DNA from 2 places in the Mycobacterium europaeum genome. Region 2 is predicted to be linked to the other one. Evidence: riboswitches for the same ligand, from Rfam matches in the RefSeq annotation. Region 2 holds a riboswitch; the other holds the start of a gene.
What was found. Region 2 has a riboswitch for magnesium ahead of U8D42_RS21085 (hypothetical protein). Riboswitches for the same ligand answer to the same signal wherever they lie in the genome.
Positions count from the first base shown of each region.

Region 1 (3,387 bases), 2.1 Mb from region 2:
CGGCCCGCACCTCGACGTAGGTCACCTCGGGGTTGACCGCGACGGCCAGGTTCGACGGCAGGGTCCACGGCGTGGTCGTCCACACCAGCAGGTGCGCGCCGTCCAGCGGGCCGCCGGCGACCTTGAATCCGACGGTCAGCGCCGGGTCCTGGCGACTCTGGTAAACGTCGTCGTCCATCCGCAGTTCGTGGTTGGACAACGGGGTTTCGTCGCGCCAGCAGTACGGCAGGACGCGGTAGCCCTCGTAGGCCAGGCCCTTGTCCCAGAGTTGCTTGAACGCCCAGATCACCGACTCCATGTAGGACAGGTCGAGCGTCTTGTAGTCGTTGTCGAAGTCGACCCAGCGGGCCTGGCGGGTGACGTACGCCCGCCACTCGTCGGTGTAGCGCAGCACCGAGTCGCGGCACGCGTCGTTGAACGCGGCGATCCCCATGTCGTCGATCTGCGACTTGTCGCTGATGCCCAGCTGCCGCTCGACCTCGAGTTCGGCGGGCAACCCGTGCGTGTCCCAGCCGAAACGGCGCTCCACCTTGTAGCCGCGCATGGTGCGATACCGCGGGACGATGTCCTTCACATAGCCGGTGAGCAGGTGCCCGTAGTGCGGCAGCCCGTTGGCGAACGGCGGTCCGTCGTAGAAGACGTACTCCGGGGCGCCGTCGCGGCGGGCGATGCTGGCCCGGAAGGTGTCGTCGGCGGCCCAGTAGTCGAGGACCTCGAGTTCGAGGGCCGGGAAGTCCGGGGCGCCACCGGCCAGCTTCGGGTAGGCCTTGGCGTCAGCGTTCTCGGTCACGGTGCGCGTCGTCTCCTGCGTGCCTATGGTGAGGCCGGGGACGACGACGCGCTGACTGCGCGAGCGCCGCGGTACCACCCCGCTTGCCACGCTGCGCGTGGCCGCTCGTTGAAGGCTGTGACGGGCCCACCCGTTCGGTTCTACTGAGCTGGTTCCGCTGGAGAAGCCGGCTGTTCTTCCGAAGGCTCCCCGGTGATGCCGGATCGACGCCAGTGGCCCGATTCTACTCAGGCGAAGCGCCCCAAGTGGCTACCTGGCCTCAGGAAACACCTGCGGCCGGGTAGCCCCTTGGAGCCATGGTTGGTCGCTGCACATCGGATCAGGCCTGGACTTCGAGCACGCCGACGCGCCACAGTGCCGCGTACACGTGGCGCAGCGGGACGCTGAGCAGCCGGGTGGCGCCCTCCACCAGCGGGTCGCCGGCGAGCACGGGCTGCTTCTGGACCTTGCGGGCGGCCTTCTTGGGCGCGGGGGCCGCAACGGCGGCCTGCGTCGTGTCGGCGTCGCGCACCACCCTCAGCTTGCGGGCGGGCGCTGCGGTCACCACTTCGTCGTGCAGGGCTACGGTCATGATCGCCTCCTAGGCGGGGTTCGTGAAAACGGGACTAACTGGACTGACGCGTCCCATCCCGTCGCGGTTCCGATCCGGAGAACGCTTGGCCGGCAAGCCATTAGCGTTGCGACGACTCAACCGAGAACGTCGTGCCGGAGATCGGCTCGGGACGAGACGGAGTTCGGACTTCGACCCGGACTGTCGCTGGAACTCATGTGTCCCTCACCTCCTCGCGGTCACGACGCATGCGGTGATCCGCACGCGATTTTTGCGCGCAGCATGAGGAGCAGAAACCCGGCACTCGCCGGCGATCCGCACCCCTCTCGTCAGAGCTTCGGCACCACACGACGTGTCCGGTACTCCGGAAGCCACCTGGGCTCAACCCTTAAGCCGGGAGGAGCTGTCCTGACCCGGGGCGTCTTTCGACGTTCGGGGTCAGTGGCCTGTATTCGTGTAGACGCCTCACCTAACGAGGTGCTTACGCGACCGATAATGCACGACGGGTCCGACGGGGTCAAACTCCGCGCCGCCGCGTTTCCCGATCTTTACGGCTTTCCGGGGCGAGCACACAGGGTTCGGTCAGGTTGCGGCCATGAGCTGGGCGGATAGCCAACCCCGAGGCGGTGCCGCTTGTTCACCTCGTGTTTGCCGGGCCGCTGTGAAAAGCCGGTGAACGGCCGCCCTTGACCGCCGATCAGCTCTCGACGAGTCCGTCGAGCCGCCCGACGGTGTCGATGAACTCCTCGACCATGTCGAGCACCACCGTTCGCGTAGGGCGAACGCGGTCGAGCGAGCCCACCACCTGGCCGACGAAGTAGGTGGCCAGCTCGCGCGCCTTGGCCCCGGGGTGCGCGGCCGCGGAGTTGATGCGCACCTGCGGCTCGGTGACCAGCGCGGTCTGCAGGGGCATGCCGAGCGGGTCGGGCTTGTCCGGCCGGTCCCATTCGTCGGTCCAGGCCGTACGCAGCATCCGCGCCGGCTTGCCCGTCATCGAGCGCGAGCGCACCGTGTCCGAGGAGGTGGCGGCCAGGAACTTGTCCTTAACCACCGGCGGCGTCTCGGCTTCTTCGGTGGTCAGCCACACCGACCCGCACCACACGCCTTCGGCGCCCAGGGCCAGGGCGGCCGCGATCTGGCGGCCGCGGGCGATGCCGCCCGCGGCGAGAACGGGCACCGGCGCCACGGCGTCGACGACCTCGGGGACCAGGACCATGGTGGCGACCTCGCCGGTGTGGCCGCCGGCCTCGGTGCCCTGGGCCACGATCAGGTCGACGCCGGCGGCGGCGTGCCGTTGCGCGTGGCGTGTGGTGCCGGCCAAGGCGGCCACCAGCACGCCGCGGTCGTGGGCGTGTTCGACGAGGTCCGCCGGCGGCGGGCCGAGCGCGCTGGCGATCAGCCGGATGTCGTGCTCGAACGCCACCTCCAGCAGCGGCTGGTAGCCCTTGGGCGAGATGTTGAGGCCGCCGGCGGAGGCGCGCGCCTCCTGGGCCGGCGCGGTGATCCCATAGCGGGCGAGGATGTCGTCGACGAACGCGCGGTGCTCCTCGGGCAGCAGCGCCCGCGCCTGCTTGGCGTCGATGCCGCCCTCGTCCGAACCGACGTACTTGGGCGGCAGCAGCAGGTCCACCCCGAACGGTTTGCCTCCCGTCTGCTCCTCGATCCAGGTCAGCTCGTTCTGCAGCCGCTGGGGACTGTGCGCCACCGCGCCGAGGATGCCGAACCCGCCCGCATTGGTCACCGCGGCCACCACGTCGCGGCAGTGGCTGAACGCGCAGATGGGAAACTCGACGCCGAGCATTTCGGCGACTCTGGTACGCATTGCCCGACGCTAAAGAGCCATCGATCGATATGTCAATCGACGACGGCCGGCGCGGGCGACCGGCCGTCCGGCGGCCAGCTGGACACGCCCTCTTCGAGCGGGACCCGCAGGCTGTGCAGCAGCGACGCGACCATCCGCCACGCACCGATCGCGGTGACGAGCTCGATGAGAACCGTTGGGTCACCGCCCAATTCACGCTCGCAGGCCGCCCAGCTGGCGTCGCTC
Region 1 is NZ_CP157315.1:2,507,379-2,510,765, forward strand. It holds gene ileS (isoleucine--tRNA ligase) at 1-790, opposite strand, end outside; gene U8D42_RS11185 (Rv1535 family protein) at 1,110-1,361, opposite strand; M-box (ykoK) riboswitch at 1,655-1,824, opposite strand; gene U8D42_RS11190 (NAD(P)H-dependent flavin oxidoreductase) at 2,038-3,162, opposite strand; gene U8D42_RS11195 (carboxymuconolactone decarboxylase family protein) at 3,195-3,387, opposite strand, start outside.
Region 1: linked by a shared signal. The riboswitch ahead of U8D42_RS11185 (Rv1535 family protein) and the one ahead of U8D42_RS21085 (hypothetical protein) in region 2 are both predicted to bind magnesium.

Region 2 (3,387 bases):
GCGTTCCTCGACCACACCGTGATCGGCTGCAGCCTGGTCCGCGGCACGCCGTACCGGTACATCGGTCAAACCCTGGAGCAGCGACCGGCGTGCGACGGCTGGCCGATCCGCTGGTCGACCCAGGTCAGCCAGGACCAGCCGGACGTCGCGCTGCTTATCATCGGCCGCTGGGAAACCGTCGACCGCGTGAACGAGGGCCAGTGGACCCACATCGGTGACCCGACCTTCGATGCCTACCTCAACGGCGAGCTGGAGCGTGCGCTGAACATCGTGAGCGCCAACGGCGTTCGAGTGGTGGTCGCGACGGTGCCATACAGCAGGGGCGGTGAGAAGCCGGACGGCCGCCTGTATCCCGAAGACCAGCCCGACCGGGTCAACCTGTGGAACACCATGCTGCGCAAGACGGTCGCCCACCACCCGGGCGTGCAAATCCTCGACCTCAACAAAAAGCTCTGTCCGGACGGCGTGTACACCGCCAAGGTCGACGGCATCAAGGTCCGCAGTGACGGCGTCCACCTCACGCCCGAAGGGGTGAAATGGTTGACGCCGTGGCTCGAGGAATCGCTGCGCTAGGTCCTAATCGCCGGTGCGGCAGCTGATCTCCATGCTGTCGCTGTCCCGGACTTCGAAGTTGAAGCTGACGTAGCCGTTGCCGGGATTGCGCACCCGATCCAGATACGGTTGCGTGTCGACGGCGCTGGTGTTGTCGGCTACCACCAACGCCCCCGTCGAAAGCCGGGGTTCGAGCAGCTCGATCACCGGCAGATACAGGTCCTTCCAGCCGTCCAGCAAGACGAAGTCGACGGGCCCGTCCAGCCCGGCCAGCGTGGTCAGCGCATCTCCTTCGAGGACGGTGATCACGTCGTCCAGACCGGTCAGCGCGAAAGTCTGCCGCGCGGCGGCGATCTTCGTCTCGTTGAGCTCGGTCGTCACCACCCGGCCGGAGCCGTTGTCGCGCACCGCCGATGCAAGATGCACGGCGGAGATGCCGAACGACATTCCGAACTCGACGACCGTCGCCGGCCGGGCCGCCCGCACCAGCGCGTAGAGCAGCCGGCCGGCCTCCGGTGTGACCGGGATGTAGAACTCGCTCATCGCGTCGGCGCGTTCCCGCGCGGTCATCGGCCGGTCGAAATCGCCGTGCCGCTGGCGCAACAGCGACATCTGGTTCTTCGCCTCGGTGTACATCCGGTCGAGCACGGTCGAGACCTTCGGATCTTGCAGAGTGTTGGCCATGGTGTCGAGGGTAGGCGCCGGCGCCTAGCGACCGGCCTGGGCAGGCGCAGGCCCCGTCCACCTGCCGCAACGGTTACGCGAATGAGTTTGACGGGCCCTGGGCCGCGGTGTACAAAGGGTTTCGCAAGCACCTCGGTAGGTGAGGCGTCTGCATGGACACAGGCCACTGACCCCGAACGTCGAGAGACGCCCCGGGTCAGGACAGCTCTTCCCGGACCCAAGGGTTGAGCCCAAGTGGCTTCCGGAACGGGGAGCGATCGCAAGCGCGGCGAAGCCGGGCGAAGCGGGTCGCGACCCTCGGTCGGGAGCGATCGCAAGCGCGGCGAAGCCGGGCGAAGCGGGTCGCGACCGTCGGTCAAGTTCCGGATACGCCGTGCAGTGCCGAAGCTCCGACGAGAGGGGTGCGGTCGGCGGCACGTCGTCGGCATTCGTTTCCCTCCTGTTCAGGTGACCAGTGATGACACCCGCGTGTGTCGCGGCCGTGAGGGGGTGAGGACGAGATGAGTCCGGGCGATAGTCCCTATCCGAAATCCGTCTTGTTCCGATCCGGTTCCGGCTTTCCTTCTGCCGCCTGAGCTTTCACGGACACCCCGGTCCCTAGCGGCGCGTTCGCTCCTGTCCGGGTGCCACGGGCTCAGCCGATCGGACCTCCCGCAAGGAGAAGATCATGGCTTTTGTTGTCACCCACCGTCTCACCGCTTCGACCGGGGGTCGGGGACGTTCGTGGCTGCGGTCGGCGCGGTTGTGGGCCAACAAGGTGCACGCGCGGACCGTCCTGTCCCCCCAGGAGCGGGCCAACCTGTACGTGGCGCGCATGCCGATCGCGGTGGTCACCGCGTCGCTCGGTGGTCACCCGTCGGCCGGCCCCCACCGGTGACCCCCGTCTCATCCGAGGCCGTCGGCGTCGTCACCGCCGCCGCGCCGACGCATGCCGGCGTCGCCCACCCCGGCGACATCGTCGGGGCATTCGGCCGCATCCGGCGTGACGGCGCCGGGGCATCCGGCGGCCGCTGGCGCCGCCTGCGCACGCTGCTGGTCGTCAGCGGTCCCGGGCTGATCGTGATGGTGGGGGACAACGACGCCGGCGGCGTCGCGACCTACGCTCAGGCCGGACAGAACTACGGGATGGCGCTGTTGTGGACGCTGGCGCTGCTGATTCCGGTGCTGTACGTGAACCAGGAGATGGTGCTCAGGCTCGGCGCGGTGACCCGAGTCGGGCACGCGCGGCTCATCTTCGAGCGCTTCGGCAGGTTCTGGGGCGCGTTCAGCGTCGGTGACCTGCTGATCCTGAATGCGTTGACGATCGTCACCGAATTCATCGGTGTCGCATTGGCGCTCGGGTTCCTGGGCTGTCCCAAGGCGATCGCGATCCCGGCCGCTGCCGTGCTGCTGTTCGCGGTGGTGGCCGGCGGGTCGTTTCGCCGCTGGGAGGGGCTGATGTTCCTGCTGATCGCGGTGAACGTGCTGGTCATCCCGATGGTGCTGCTGGTGCATCCGACGGCGAAAGGGATTGCCGGCGGCCTGATTCCGCGCTTCGCGGGCGGGGTCAACTCCACCGTGCTGCTGCTGGTCATCGCGATCGTGGGCACCACGGTGGCGCCCTGGCAACTCTTCTTCCAGCAGTCCAACGTGGTGGACAAGCGCATCACCACCCGCTGGATGGCTTACGCCCGAGCGGATCTGGTGATCGGGATCGTCGTGGTCATGGTCGGCGCGACGGCGCTGATGGCGGTCACGGCCTTCGGTCTGGCCGGCGCGGGCCACTTCACCGACGCGGGCGCGGTGGCGGCGGAGTTGTCCCGGCACCTCGGCGGCACGGTCGGGACGCTGTTCGCGATCATCCTGCTCGACGCCTCGCTGATCGGGGCGAACGCCATCGGGCTGGCCACCACCTACGCCATCGGGGACGCGATGGGCAGGAGGCACTCCCTGCACTGGAAGATCAGCGAGGCTCCGCTGTTCTACGGCGGCTACGCCCTGCTGCTCGCGGTGTCGGCCGCGGTCGCGTTCAGCCCCGACCACATCCTCGGCCTGGTGACCCAGGGTGTGCAGGCGCTGGCCGGTGTCCTGCTGCCTTCGGCAACCGTCTTCCTCGTGCTGCTGTGCAACGATCGGGCGTTGCTGGGCCCGTGGGCAAACAGCGTGCGGCAG
Region 2 is NZ_CP157315.1:4,571,764-4,575,150, reverse strand. It holds gene U8D42_RS21095 (acyltransferase family protein) at 1-573, shown strand, start outside; gene U8D42_RS21090 (O-methyltransferase) at 577-1,236, opposite strand; M-box (ykoK) riboswitch at 1,361-1,530, shown strand; gene U8D42_RS21085 (hypothetical protein) at 1,904-2,113, shown strand; gene U8D42_RS21080 (NRAMP family divalent metal transporter) at 2,110-3,387, shown strand, end outside.